3 regions of the Nocardioides sp. BGA-UO-ETr-FS32 genome follow, and region 3 is predicted to be linked to each of the others. Evidence: predicted binding sites of a transcription regulator. Region 3 holds the regulator's gene; each other region holds the start of a gene.
What was found. Region 3 encodes LexA, which represses DNA repair genes until DNA is damaged. Its sites were predicted from a motif close to TCGAACANNTGTTCGA; they were not measured.
Positions count from the first base shown of each region.

Region 1: AC57BS_RS14945 (HNH endonuclease signature motif containing protein) is a predicted target of LexA. The motif match lies at 2,632-2,647, and genes of this name have one in related genera.
Region 2: recA (recombinase RecA) is a predicted target of LexA. The motif match lies at 2,236-2,251, and genes of this name have one in related genera.

Region 1 covers NZ_JCAQOX010000015.1:288,453-293,178, forward strand. Annotated here, with positions in the region: partial or broken gene AC57BS_RS14940 (Nramp family divalent metal transporter) at 1-862, opposite strand, end outside; gene AC57BS_RS14945 (HNH endonuclease signature motif containing protein) at 1,070-2,554, opposite strand; gene AC57BS_RS14950 (ABC-F family ATP-binding cassette domain-containing protein) at 2,772-4,451, shown strand; gene AC57BS_RS14955 (GNAT family N-acetyltransferase) at 4,448-4,726, shown strand, end outside.
Region 2 covers NZ_JCAQOX010000016.1:233,614-238,339, reverse strand. Annotated here, with positions in the region: gene AC57BS_RS18735 (phosphoribosyltransferase) at 1-278, opposite strand, end outside; gene AC57BS_RS18730 (regulatory protein RecX) at 323-1,057, opposite strand; gene recA (recombinase RecA) at 1,047-2,099, opposite strand; gene AC57BS_RS18720 (MFS transporter) at 2,309-3,565, opposite strand; gene AC57BS_RS18715 (DUF3046 domain-containing protein) at 3,562-3,756, opposite strand; gene AC57BS_RS18710 (class I SAM-dependent methyltransferase) at 3,753-4,376, opposite strand; gene AC57BS_RS18705 (DinB family protein) at 4,373-4,726, opposite strand, start outside.
Region 3 covers NZ_JCAQOX010000014.1:319,698-324,423, reverse strand. Annotated here, with positions in the region: gene AC57BS_RS11425 (LysM peptidoglycan-binding domain-containing protein) at 1-26, opposite strand, end outside; gene AC57BS_RS11420 (hypothetical protein) at 158-316, shown strand; gene AC57BS_RS11415 (hypothetical protein) at 487-657, shown strand; gene AC57BS_RS11410 (SDR family NAD(P)-dependent oxidoreductase) at 677-1,468, opposite strand; gene lexA (transcriptional repressor LexA) at 1,604-2,326, shown strand; gene AC57BS_RS11400 (NAD(P)/FAD-dependent oxidoreductase) at 2,384-3,601, shown strand; gene AC57BS_RS11395 (alkaline phosphatase D family protein) at 3,668-4,726, shown strand, end outside.

The DNA of each region.
Region 1 (4,726 bases), on a different contig from region 3:
CCAGCAGGAAGAGCTTGCCGGCCCACTGGCCGTAGCGGTCCTGCAGCACCACGCCGAGGTCGAGGAGTCCCGCGTCGCCGGTCTCGATCGCGACGCTGGTCGAGTAGAGCAGCTCGGCGCCGACCACGAGGGTCGCGAGGACGAAGATGCCGGTGACGACGTAGGCGACGGTGTTGTCGATGCGCATGACCCGCATGTAGGCCGGGGAGCTCCAGCCCTTCTCGCGCAGCCAGTAGCCGTAGGCGGCGAGGGTGATGGTGCCGCCGACGCCGCCGGCGAGGGCGAGGGTGTTGACCAGTCAGTCCTCGGGGATCCGCAGGACCAGGCCGGTGAGGAGCTCGCCGAGGTTGGGCAGGGTCAGCAGCGCGGCCCCGACCATCGTGACGAACATGATGCCGACCAGAGCGGCGAGGACCTTCTCGAAGACGTTGTAGCGCCCGGCCCACACCAGCACCAGGCCGAGGACGCCCGACAGGATGCCCCACCAGGTCGTCGACAGGACTCCGGTCAGCCCGGCGAGGGCGAGGCCGGTGCCGGCCATGGCGGCGGCACCGTAGACGAAGCCCCAGATGACGATGTACGGCGCGAAGTACCACGTCGTCCAGGCTCCGAGCGAGCGCCAGCCCTCGAAGATCGTCCGGCCGGTCGAGAGGCAGTAGCGGCCCGCGCCCTCGACGAGCACGATCTTCATGAGGCACCCGACGACCACGCACCACAGCAGCGTGTAGCCGAACTTCTGCCCCGCGATGAGGGTCGCCACGAGGTCGGCCGCACCGACGCCGGTCGCCGCGACGACGAGCCCGGGTCCGATGATGCGCCAGCGGGGGACGGTGGTCTGCTCTTCCGAGGTGGAGGTCGCCATGGCCAGCACCCTAACCGTGGTCTAGACCACAGGTCATCGCGAGAAGATCTGCCTGCCCGCCGGAGTGCACGCGGTCCGAGTCGAAGACCCTCAGCGCGCTGATGGGCACGCGTCCCGTCCTGGTGCTCAGCACGAGCGCCGGCGAGTTGCTGACCCGAGCGTGCCTGTGACCCCGCCTTGGCGTGAGAGGCGGGGTGTGGGGCGGGGTCATCGTCGGCGTGGTCGCGGGATGCCCGGCGGTGCCGGTGGGTCGAGCGCGGTGGTGCCGGTCCGGTCGCGTCGGTAGCGGTGGCCGTGGGGTGAGGTCCACTCGAACACCCCGTTCTCGACCATCGCGTAGCGCCAGGCGGAGTGGGTCTTGAGGCGGTGGTGGAAGCGGCACAGGCAGGCGAGGTTGTCGGTCCGCGTGGGACCGGGCTGGGGTCTGCCCTCGGCCTCGGCGTCGTGGTCGTACGCGACGATGTGGTCGACGTCGCAGCCTCGGGCCGGTCTCGTGCACCGCGGGAAGACGCACGTGCGATCCCGGAGCTGTACTTGCTCACGGATCCGGTCGGGGATCTCGTAGCCCTGCGCGGTGAGCTGGGCGTTGAGGTCGATGACCGGCTTGATCGCGACCTTGGTGCGCGAGTCGGCGCACCACGACCGGACCTGGTCGAGCAGGACGAGGCGCTGCCCGTTCTCGATGCGCCCGGTGGGACCGAACACCGTCTGCTCACCGACCACCGATGCGTCGAAGTGGGCGTGGATGACGACCTCACGAGCGGCAGGCAGGCTCGGCTGGTCTTCGGCGTCGGCGTCGGCGTTGGTGTCGGCGTCGGCGTTGGTGTCGGTGGCTGAGGTGCGAGCGTCGACACCACCGTCCGGTGCTGCACCGTCCTGGAATGCGAGGTCGAGCGCGGTCTGCGTCCGGGCGAGCTCACCGAGGGCCTTGGCCCGACGTGCGTCGAGTGGCAGCTGCGATCCGAGGGCCTTCTGCGTGGCGGCGTGGTGGGCGACGGCTCGGTCGAGGTCGAGGGCGTCGGCGATGTCGAGGTCGGCTTCCAGGTGCAGGGTGCCGGCGTAGTGCACGTCGTCCTTGTTCACCGTGACGTGGCGAGGGTCGACGGCGAGGTAGCCGTCCTCGGGGTCCTTCGTGGGGTCCGCGACGGCGAGGTCGTAGCGCTTGATCGTCTCGGCGACGAGCCGGTCGAGCTGCGCGGACCCGATCCTCCCGGCGACGGCGGCGACCTGGGAGTCGACGAACCCGGCCGCCTGGACCGTCAGCGGGGTGGTGGCGTGGATCGTGGCCTCCGCGATCGCGCGGGCCCGCCACGCCGGAACCAGGCCGGCGTGGACCTGCTCCCAGAGCCGGGGCAGCCGGTGCCGAAGCTCGAGGGCGTGACCGATCAGCTTCTTCGCCGCCGTCGGAGAGATGCTGAGGACGGTGCCGAGCTCGGCGACGCAGAACTCCGCCACCAGCGGGGCGCCGTCGCCGGCGATGGGCTCTTCGTGCTCACACCCCGGGACCGTGAACGAGGCGGCGTCGTGGATCGACTCGGGTGGGTGCAGGTCCGCCCACCGGGCGGCAAGGACGAGCTGGTCGGCCGCGGCCCGGTCCTCGGCGGTCTTGCGGTCGCGGATCGCGGACAGCAGCTCGGAGGCCGAGAGGTCGTCTGCGACCTCTCGTATCTCGGCTGCCATTCCGTCGATCATGTGCTCGATTGTAGTTGTCGGGTCCGACAGTCGGCCATGCCTGTGGACATCTGCTGGCCAGGGTTTCTCGGCGGGTTTCGAACGGGACTTCGTCGCACTCAACCACCGGGGCTGGGGCCGGCTTCCTCGACCACCGAACAGCACGCACCTCGGCCTGCGGGCCTCGAGTCGTTTAACCCCGCGACGCGGAGGGCGCGGGGTTGCGACAATCCTGCTCGTGGGACACGTCGACGTTGCTGGAGTGCGCTACGAGCTGCCGGACGGCCGGGTGCTGCTCGACGACGTCAGCTTCCGGGTGGGGGACGGCCAGAAGGTCGCCCTGGTGGGGGCGAACGGTGCCGGCAAGACCACCCTCCTGCGGATCGTGACCGGCGACGTCACGCCGCACGCGGGCGTGGTCACCCGGTCAGGCGGCCTCGGCGTGATGCGGCAGTTCGTCGGCCACGGGGGTGCCGACGAGACGGTCGCCGACCTGCTGCTGTCCGTGGCGCCGGCCGACGTACGCCGGTGGGCGCAGGAGGTCGCGGCCCAGGAGCTGCGGCTCATGGACGACGACAGCGAGTCGGTGCAGATGGCGTACGCCGGGGCGCTCGGCCACTACGGCGACGTCGGCGGCTACGACCTCGAGGTCGTCTGGGACAAGGTCACCACCGCGGCGATGGGCATGCCCTACGACCGCGCGAAGTACCGCGCGCTCACCACCCTCTCCGGCGGTGAGCAGAAGCGCCTCGTGCTGGAGTACCTGCTCCAGGGGCCGGACCAGGTCCTGCTGCTCGACGAGCCGGACAACTACCTCGACGTGCCGGGCAAGATCTGGCTGGAGGAGCGCATCCGCGAGTCGGCCAAGACGATCCTGTTCATCAGCCACGACCGCGAGCTGCTCAACAACACCGCGACCCGCATCGTGACCGTCGAGCTCGGCAGCGCCGGCAACCTCGTGTGGACCCACCCCGGCGGCTTCGCGAGCTATCACCAGGCGCGCGCCGAGCGGTTCGAGCGGTTCGAGGAGCTGCGCCGGCGCTGGGACGAGGAGTACGCCAAGCTGCGCGCGCAGATGCTGATGTACAAGCAGAAGGCGGCGTACAACTCCGACATGGCCAGCCGCTACCAGGCGGCCCAGACCCGCCTGAAGAAGTTCGAGGACGCCGGTCCGCCGACGGAGCAGCCGCGCGAGCAGCAGGTGAAGATGCGGCTCAAGGGTGGGCGTACGGGGAAGCGGGCCGTGGTGTGCACCGACCTCGAGCTCACCGACCTGATGCGCCCGTTCGACCTCGAGGTCTGGTACGGAGAACGGGTGGCCGTGCTGGGCTCCAACGGGTCCGGCAAGTCGCACTTCCTGCGCCTCCTGGCCGCAGGCGGCAGCGATCCCGACGTCGAGCACCAGCCCGTCGGCGCGCCTCCCGCGCCGGTCGCGCACACCGGCAGCGCCAAGCTCGGTGCGCGGGTCCGACCGGGATGGTTCGTCCAGACCCACGAGCACCCCGAGCTGGTCGGCCGCACGCTGCTGGAGATCCTGCACCGCGGCGACGACCACCGCGACGGCATGGGCCGTGAGGCGGCGAGCCGGGTGCTCGACCGCTACGAGCTGGCGCACGCCGGCGAGCAGCGGTTCGAGTCGCTGAGCGGCGGGCAGCAGGCGCGCTTCCAGATCCTGCTGCTCGAGCTGTCCGGCGCGACGCTGCTGCTCCTCGACGAGCCGACCGACAACCTCGATGTGCAGTCCGCGGAGGCGCTGGAGGCGGGGCTCGAGGCCTTCGACGGGACCGTCCTGGCGGTGACGCACGACCGCTGGTTCGCGCGGGGCTTCGACCGCTTCCTGGTCTACGGTGCCGACGGCGAGGTCTACGAGTCGCCCGGTCCGGTGTGGGACGAGGGACGGGTGGCGCGCTCGCGATGAACGCTCCCGACGGCCTCGAGATCCACGCGCTCGACCCTGCCGACGACGCCGCGTTTGCCGCCTGGCACCACGTGTACGAGACCTCCGCCCGGCACGAGCTGGGCGACGTGGCGTCGGTGTGGCAGCTCGAGGAGCTGCGGGCGATGATGCAGGACCCGGCCCGGCACAGCCGCAGCGGCGGGTGGTCGGCCCTGCTCGACGGGGAGGTGGTCGGTGCGGGGTGGATGCGGACCCCGCTGCTCGACAACCTCGAGCTGGCCGAGATCGACGTCCAC
Region 2 (4,726 bases), on a different contig from region 3:
AGCACCTTGAGCCCCGACAGTTCGACGACCGCCGGGGTGGGGGGCAGCATGATCGGGACGTCGAGCCGCTCGTCGACCCCGGTGTAGAACTCCACGTTGACCACCGAGATGTTCTTCACCGCCAACGCGTAGCCCAGGCCCATCCCGAGGGCCAGGCCGCCCCGCGCGATCGCGAGGACCAAGTCGGGCCGGAAGCCCGAGTCGGCGACCTGTTGTGCCAGCTCGCGCGTCGCGGTGCCGAACAGGTCGTAGGTGAGGACCTCGCGCTCGTTGCTCACCGGCCCATCCCACCAGAGCCGCGGCGCCGGACGGAAGGGCGACCCTAGAAGTCGGGCGGGTCGAGGTCGTCCGCGGCGTCGGGGTCGTCCCCGTCGTCGAGCGCCTCACGCACCACCGAGAACGCCAGCCCAGCTCCGTAGCCCTTGCGGGCCAGCAGCCCGGCGAGGCGCCGGGTGGCCACCGGCCGGTCGAGGCCGCGCATGGTGCGCAGCTTCTTGTCGACGAGTGCCCGGGCGGCGACCCGCTGGTCGGTCTCGTCGATCTGCTCGAGCGCCGCTTTGGCCTCGTCGTCGCCGACACCCTTGCGACGCAGCTCCTGGGCCAGGGCCCGCGGAGCAAGTCCGCGGCTGCGGTGCCGGCTCTCGACCCACTGCCGGGCGTAGGCCGCGTCATCGATGAGACCGACCTCGGTGAACCGGTCGAGCAGGTCGCCCGCCAGCTCGTCGGGTACGCCCCTGCCGGCCAGCTTGTCGGCGAGCTCCTGGCGGGAGCGGGCCTGACCGGTCAGGGCGTCGAGCAGGATCCTGCGGGCCACCGCCTCGGGATCTGCCTCGACCTCCGCGGCGGCAGCCTCCTCGCGGGCGATCCTGGCCGCCTCCCGCTCCTCCCACGTCCGGGTGCGACCCCGGCCGTCCTTGCGGGTGGAGCGGCCGCCCTTGCGCTTGGCGCGAGCGGGACCCGGCTCGGTCGGCGTGGGTGGGGTCTCCCCCACCCACGCCTGCACGCCGAGTCCGACGTCACCGGCCCACGAGGGCGGCGGACGGTCCTCAGAAGTCATTGACCCCGATGGGCTCGTCACTCAGCTCGTCGGCGGGCTTGTCGACGGCCGGGATGACGCCCAGCTTCTCCAGGATGAGCTTCTCGATCTCGTTGGCGAGGTCGGGGTTGTCCTTGAGGAAGTTGCGCGAGTTCTCCTTGCCCTGGCCGAGCTGGTCGCCCTCGTAGGTGTACCAGGCGCCGGCCTTGCGGATGATGCCCGCCTCGACGCCCACGTCGATGAGGCCGCCCTCGCGGCTGATGCCCTTGCCGTACATGATGTCGAACTCGGCCTGCTTGAACGGCGGGGCCACCTTGTTCTTGACGACCTTGACGCGGGTGCGGTTGCCGACCATGTCGGTGCCGTCCTTGAGCGTCTCGATGCGGCGCACGTCGAGGCGCACCGAGGAGTAGAACTTCAGCGCGCGACCACCGGTGGTGGTCTCGGGCGAGCCGAACATGACGCCGATCTTCTCGCGCAGCTGGTTGATGAAGATCGCGGTGGTGCCGGAGTTGTTGAGGGCACCGGTCATCTTGCGCAGCGCCTGGCTCATCAGGCGGGCCTGGAGGCCGACGTGGCTGTCGCCCATCTCGCCCTCGATCTCGGCACGGGGCACGAGCGCGGCCACGGAGTCGATGACGATCAGCGACAGGGCGCCCGAGCGGATCAGCATGTCGGCGATCTCGAGCGCCTGCTCGCCGGAGTCGGGCTGGGAGACCAGCAGCGCGTCGGTGTCGACGCCGAGGGCCTTGGCGTAGTCGGGGTCGAGCGCGTGCTCGGCGTCGATGAAGGCGACGATGCCGCCCGCTGCCTGGGCGCTGGCCACCGCGTGGAGGGCGACCGTCGTCTTTCCGGAGGACTCCGGGCCGTAGATCTCGACCACGCGTCCGCGCGGCAGACCGCCGAGGCCGAGGGCCACGTCGAGGGCGATCGACCCGGTGGGGATCACCTCGAGCGGGGCACGCGTCTCGTCGCCCAGTCGCATGACCGAGCCCTTGCCGAACTGCTTCTCCACCTGTGCGAGCGCGGCGTCGAGGGCCTTCTCGCGGTCTGCACCAGCCATTGCTGTGTCCCGTTCTCTCGTCGTGTGTGTGAGGTACTTCTCCGACGCTAGGGCGAGCCACCGACAGTCCCTGATCAGGACCGTCGCACGCTGTGGACAACCTCGCCCCTCGTCGTACCTGTGGATGAACAGTAGCCCGAACAGGTGTTCGACGCAGCGTCCCGACGCGGCGTGTCGCGCGCGTTCTCGGACGTGTCCGCGTACGGGGATCAGGCGTGCCGGCGCGTGACCCACCCGGCGGCCAGGACGGTGCCGGCGAGCAGTGCGGCGAACAGCGCGAGGGCCGGATAGCCCATCACCCCGACGATGACGCCGGCGAGCGCCCCGCCGCCCGCGGCGGTGAGGGCCATCGCCATGTCGGAGGTGCCCTGCACGTCGGTGCGTGCCTCGATGGGCGTGCGGTCGGCGATCACGGTCGAGGCCGCCACGGTCGCGCAGGACCAGCCGAGGCCGAGCAGGAACAGCCCGCTGAGGATCTGCCACGACGAGCCCTCCGGCGAGAGCCCGCACAGCGCCAGGGACACGAGCAGGACCGCTCCCCCGGTGACCAGGACGGCGGAGCGCCCGAAACGGTCGGCGGCCCACCCGACGACCGGGGAGAAGGCGAACATGCCGAGCACGTGGACCGAGATGACGAACCCGATGACCTCGAGCTGCGCGCCGCCGTGCTCCATGTGCAGCGGCGTCATGATCATCACCGAGACCATCGCAGCGTGGGCGCAGGCCATCGCCACGACCGCTGCGCCGACGGCCGGGACCTCGCGCACGACCGTGACGAAGCGGCCCCAGGACCGGCCGCGCTCCTCCGGTCCGGTGGCCGGGACGACGCCGGCGGCCTCCTGGGCGAGGAGCAGCGGGTCGGGTCGCAGCCGCAGCCAGACCCAGCCGGCGGCGAGGACGAGCACCACCGCACCGATCGCGAAGCCGCCGGTCAGCTCGGGGATGCCGAGGGAGCGGGCGGTCGAGCCGCCGACCCCGACGAGGTTGGGCCCGGCGACCGCGCCCACGGTCGTCGCCCACACGACGACGGAGAGGGCCCGGGCGCGGTGCTCCTCGGTGGCCAGGTCGGTCGCGGCGTAGCGCGACCCGCTGTTGACCGCCGAGGTCGCGCCCAGCAGGACGGCTCCGGTGAGCAGGACCGCCATCGAGTCCACGACGCCCGCCACCACGGCGAGCACGGCGCCGGTCGCGCCCACCAGGTAGCCGGCGACCAGTCCGACGCGACGGCCACGGCGCCGCATCACGCGCGCCAGTGCGTACGCCGCGAGGGCCGTGCCGAGCACCTGGCAGGTCTGCGCGAGCCCGGCCATGGTCTCGCTGCCGGAGATGTCGCGGGCCAGGAGCGAGGCCGTCGCCACGCCGATGGTGACACCGACGGCACCCACGGCCTGCGAGACCACGAGGGTCCGGACGGTGTGCCGCTGGACGTCTGCGAGGTCGAGCCCCGCGTCGAGGCGGGTCGTCACCGCTCGCTGTCCGGGAGCTCGAGGTGGCGGCGCACGGCCGCCCAGACCTGCTTGGGCGGGACGCCGGCGGCGAGGGCCTCCTGCGTCGTGCGGCCGTCGAGCTCGCGCACGACGGTGAGCTCGGCCCACGTCCGTGAGTAGGCCCGGCCCAGGGTGTCGTCGAGCCGCGCCCAGAACTCCGTGTGCCTCATGCCGACACCCCATCACGGACCGCCGACACCTCGAGCCACGACTCCCCTCGGCTGCGGACGAGCCCTGCCCGGACGGCGACGTCCACCCAGCCCGCGGCCGTGACGGCCTCGGCGAGCGCAGGTGCGCGCCAGTAGGTGAAGTGCCGCGGGCGGGCGACCGCGCCGTGGGTCGACCACCCCTCCCCGTCGCCCTCCTTCAGCGTCGCGCGCAGCAGGCCGCCGGGGCGGGTGACGGCGGCCAGACGAGCCAGCACCGTCGGCAGGTCGGCCCGGGCGACGTGGAGCAGGGACGCGTTGGCCCACACCGCGTCGTACGGGCCCTCCGTCGAGGTGAGGTCGTCGACGAGCGGGTCGAGCAGGTCGCAGACGTGTCCCTGCCCGCGCAGCAGCGCGACGAATCCGGGGGTGACGTCGGTGCGGCGTACGGCGAGGCCGAGCGACTCCATCAGCAGCGCGTCGCGACCACCGCCCGAGCCGACCTCCAGCACGCGCGCGCCGGCGCCGAGCCGCAGCGCCAGGTCCTCGAGGGCGGTCCGCACCGGGTCGGGCACCGCCGCCGTGGCCGCGGCGTACGACGCAGCGTCGAGGTCGTAGGCGCGCACCGTCTCGCTTTCGGTCATCCGGCGCCCACGTCGTGGAGGTGGTGCACGACGTCGTGCAGGTGGTAGCGGCCGAGGCTCTCGACGGTGAACTCGTCGCCGTTGGAGCGCAGACCACGCCGCGCACGCGCGGCGTCGGTGACGGTGGCGTAGGTCCCCGCGACCGTGCCCGCGGCCTCGATCAGCTCCACCGCCACCGTCGTGGGGTCCTGGCCGGCGTAGTCGTCCTCGACCGCGGTCGCGTCCTGGTCCCAGTTGGCGAAGGTCGGCGCGTCCTCGTCGAGCATCAGCCGCACCCGCTGGGCGAACAGCACGTGCACGTCCCGCACGTGGGCGCCGTACTCCAGCGGGGACCACACCGTCGGCGCGGG
Region 3 (4,726 bases):
GCGGGGGCAAGGCTGAGGGTGCTCATGGTGGCCTCCTGGGGAAGATTCAGCCGGATGTCTCTGTCGAGCGAATGTCTAGTCGGACCCACCGACAGTGGCCTGGGCCACCGGAGGTCGATCAGACGTTCGATCGAACGTGTGTACGACGCTAGAGCACGTGTTCGAACAGGTCAAGCACCGTGACGAACAAATGTTCGATCCCCTGAAGGGCTTGGTCCGGAGGGGATCAACGGACCTACCCGCAACCGGCGCGACCCAGGGCGCCGGCTGCTTCGGCGCGGCGTACGAGTTCCTCTTCAACACCAGCTACAGCTGAAGAAGGCCGGCTGGTGCTGGCCGACGCGCGCACGCTCGACTTCGGGTACGCGATGATCCCGCCGTTCCCCGGCCAGGAGGTCATCCTCCGCACGGCAGCGGTCGCACATCGCCGCGCAGGTCAAGGGTGAGGCACCCGACGCGCACAAGGCGTTCGGCGACATCCCCGCCGTGTGCGTGATGGACGCCGGCAACAACGGCGTCATCATCCTCGCCGACAAGATGCTGCCGCCGCGCAAGCACGGCGTGCTGATCCCCGGCCCGCAGGCGCACGCGATGAAGCTCGGCTTCGAGAAGTACTTCCTCTGGAAGATGAAGCACGGCCAGGTGCGACTGCCCTGACCCCGATCGAGGAGACCGCTCAGCGGGCGGCGCGGCGGCGCATCGCGCGGCGCCCCTGCGCCGCGAACAGCGACGCGGCGTGCTGCGTGACGCCCGGTGCGAGCGCGGCGCCGCGTACCACTCCCCCGCGCCAGCCCGGCAGGGTCCGCACCACGCGGCGCGAGCCCACCAGCGCGACGGCCGCCTGGGCGACCTCGGCCACGCCGAGGATCGGGCCGCCGGAGTGGGTCAGCTGCGAGCCGAGGCCGTTCGGGTCCTGCGCGGCCAGCATCGCGGTGTCCACCCCGTCGGGGCACAGCGCGTGGACCCGGACCCCGCGCGGCGCCTCGGCGTTGACCGACGCCGACAGCGAGACGACCGCGGCCTTCGTCGCGGCGTACATGCTGTAGCCAGGCACCGGCCCGAGCCCGGACAACGAGGCGACGTTGACGACGTCTCCCCCGGCCGGCCCGAAGGCCGCCAGCGCGGCGCGGGTGCCCCACGTCGTCCCGAGCAGGTTGACCTCCACGAGGCGACGGACCTGCTTCTCCGACAGCGAGGTCAGGGCGCCGTCGTCGCCGACGCCGGCGTTGTTGAACCACGACGTCAGCGCCCCGTGGCGCGCCGCCTCCTCCGCGACCAGGACGTGGGAGGCGGGATCGCGTACGTCCTGCGCGAGGCCCGCGACCGCGCCGATCTCCGCCGCCGTCGCAGCGCCCGCCCACCCGTCGAGGTCGCCGATCACGACGGCGTGGCCGCGCGCGACCATCAGCTCCGCGATCCCACGCCCGATCCCGCGGGCTCCACCGGTGACGACGCACGAGGTCTGCATCCGCCGACACTAGCGACAAAGTAGCGACACGCGGCTTCGAACAGGTGTTTGATCCCACGGCTCCCGGAGGGCTACGGTGAGCGCACGGCTCCCGCCCGGCGCGGACGGTGGGAGCACCCCGCAGTGGAGGACGCCATGGCCAAGCAGGACGACAAGAACGTCATCGAGATGCCCGACGGCCCCCCGGACGCCACCGGGCTGACGCCGCGCCAGCAGCGCGTGCTCGCCACGATCAAGGACTCGCTCGAGACCAAGGGATACCCGCCGTCGATGCGCGAGATCGGCCAGGCCGTCGGCCTCACCTCGTCCTCCAGCGTGGCCCACCAGCTGCGCGTGCTCGAGGGCAAGGGCTTCATCAAGCGCGACCCCAACCGGCCCCGCGCCCTCGAGGTGTTCCTGCCCGAGGTGATGGCCGCCCGCCGCTCCATCTCGAGCGGCGAGGAGTCCAGCGTCGACGAGACCGGCATCGGCGACGTCGCCCCCACCGCGGTCAACATCCCGGTCGTCGGCCGCATCGCCGCCGGTGGCCCGATCCTCGCCGAGGAGCAGGTCACCGACGTGTTCCCGCTGCCCAAGCAGCTCGTGGGCGACGGCACGCTGTTCCTGCTCGAGGTCTCCGGTGACTCGATGGTCGACGCCGCCATCTGCAACGGCGACTACGTCGTGATCCGCCAGGAACAGACCGCCACCAACGGCCAGATCGTCGCTGCGATGATCGACGGTGAGGCCACGGTCAAGACCTTCCAGCGCAAGGACGGCCACGTCTGGCTGCTCCCCCACAACGACGCCTACGACCCGATCCCGGGCGACAACGCCACGATCCTCGGCGTCGTGACGGCGGTGCTCCGCAGCCTCTGAGCACCGTAGGGGTGGGCCGCCATTGAACGGTGCCCACCCCCGGGACACGATGGTCAGATGAGCGACGTCGAGAAGACCTACGACTACGTCATCGTCGGAGCGGGAGTTGCCGCGGCCAGCGCCGTCAAGGGCATCCGCGCCGAGGACGCCAGCGGCTCGATCGGCGTGCTCGGCTCCGAGCCCGACAAGCCGGTCTACCGGCCGGTGCTCACCAAGGACCTCTGGCTCAAGGACGACGCGACGCTCGAGGGCAGCTCGCTCGCCGGTGACCTCGAGGACGACGACGCCGTCGACCTCCTCACCGACACGACCGTCACCGCGATCGACCGCGGCGCCCACGCCGTACGCCTCGCCGACGGCAGCAGCGTCGGCTACGGCAAGCTCCTGCTGGCCACCGGCGCTGAGCCCCGCGTGCTGGGCGTCGCCCCCGGCCCCCGCGTCATCTACTACCGCACGGCCGCCGACTACGAGCGGCTGCGCGCGGTCGCCGCGAACGGCAGCCACGTCGCGGTCGTCGGCGGCGGCTACATCGGCTCCGAGATCACCTCGGCGCTGGTGCAGAACGGCATCGACGTCACCCTCGTCCTCGACCTCGAGGACGTGCAGGAGCAGATGTTCCCCCGCGCCCTGGCCGCCCACCTCACCAAGGAGCTCGCCGACCGCGGCGTGACGATCGTGCACGGCTCGGTCTCTGGTGGCGAGGAGGACGACGGGGGCGTACGGATCCGCCTCGACGACGACTCCCACATCGTCGCCGACGCTGCGGTGATCGGCGTCGGCGTGCTGCCGCGCACCGGACTCGCGGAGGCCGCGGGCCTCGAGGTCGACAACGGCGTCGTGGTCGACGACCGCCTCCGCACCAGCGACCCCGACGTGTACGCCGCGGGCGACGTCGCGTCCTACCCCGACGCCCTCCTCGGCCGCCGCCGCGTCGAGCACGTCGACCACGCCGAGAAGTCCGGCGAGCACGCCGGCAAGGTGATGGCCGGCGCCGACGCGGCGTACGACTACACGCCGTTCTTCTGGTCCGACATCCTGGATGCGGGCTACGAGGCGGTCGGCGAGACCAGCAGCGCGCTCGACCTGGTCGAGGACTGGAAGGACGGCGAGATGGGCACCGGCGTCGTCTACTACCTCAGGTCCGGGCAGGTCCGCGGGGTCGTCCTCTGGAACGTCTGGGACAGCGTCGACAAGGCCCGCGAGGTCATCAAGGAGACCGGCCAGAACCCGGTGGCCGACCCGGAGTCGCTGCGGGGGCGCATCCCGTTCGGGTGAGCTGAACGGCGGGTGAACACTCGCAGCAGGGCGTGATCTTCGCGCGGGTGCGTCGTTGAACCACCCGTGACCCCCTCACCACACCTCACCCGACGAGCCGTGATCGCCGGCAGTGCCGGCGCCGCCGCCGGTGCCGCCACCGTGGCCGGCACCACCTCGAGTGCCCGCGCGACCGCGCACGAGCCGTTCCAGCACGGAGTCGCCTCGGGCGACCCGCTACCCGATGCGGTCGTGCTGTGGACCCGCGTCACCCCGACGCCGGCGGCCACCCCCGGCTCCGGGGTCGGGCCGGACGTGAGCGTGACGTGGGAGGTGGCCACCGACGCGGGCTTCCGCGACGTCGTGCGGCGTGGACGCACCACCACCGGCGCGGCGCGCGACCACACGGTCAAGGTCGACGCGACCCGGCTGCGGCCGGCGACGGCGTACTTCTTCCGTTTCGCCCAGGGCAGCCGCACCAGCCCCGTGGGCAGGACGCGGACCGCACCGGCCGTGACCACCAGCCCCGACCGCCTGCGGTTCGGCGTCGTGTCGTGCGCCAACCTCCAGGCCGGCTGGTTCAGCGCCTACCGTCATCTCGCCGCGCGCGACGACCTCGACGCGGTGATCCACCTCGGCGACTACCTTTACGAGTACGCCCCCGGCGAGTACGGCTACGGCCGCGCCAACACCGACATCCGCCCGCACGTGCCGGCGCGCGAGATGGTGGGGCTGGCCGACTACCGCCAGCGCCACGCCCAGTACAAGGCCGATCCCGACCTGCGCGCCCTGCACGCGCGGCACCCCTTCATCGTCACCTGGGACGACCACGAGGTCACCAACGACGCGTGGCGCGAGGGCGCGGAGAACCACCAGCCCGACGAGGGCGACTACGCCGTCCGTCGCGCCGCCGCACACCGGGCGTACGACGAGTGGATGCCGGTTCGGATGTCCGGCACGGCTGCGACCGGTGACGGCACCCGCCTGTTCCGCACGCTGCGGTTCGGCGCGCTCGCCGAGCTGAGCATGCTCGACCTGCGCACGTACCGCGACCAGCAGGCCAGCACGCCCGCGCCGAGCCCGGTGCCGAGCCCTACGGACGGCTCCGGCCGGACGATCACCGGCCGCGCCCAGATGGACTGGCTC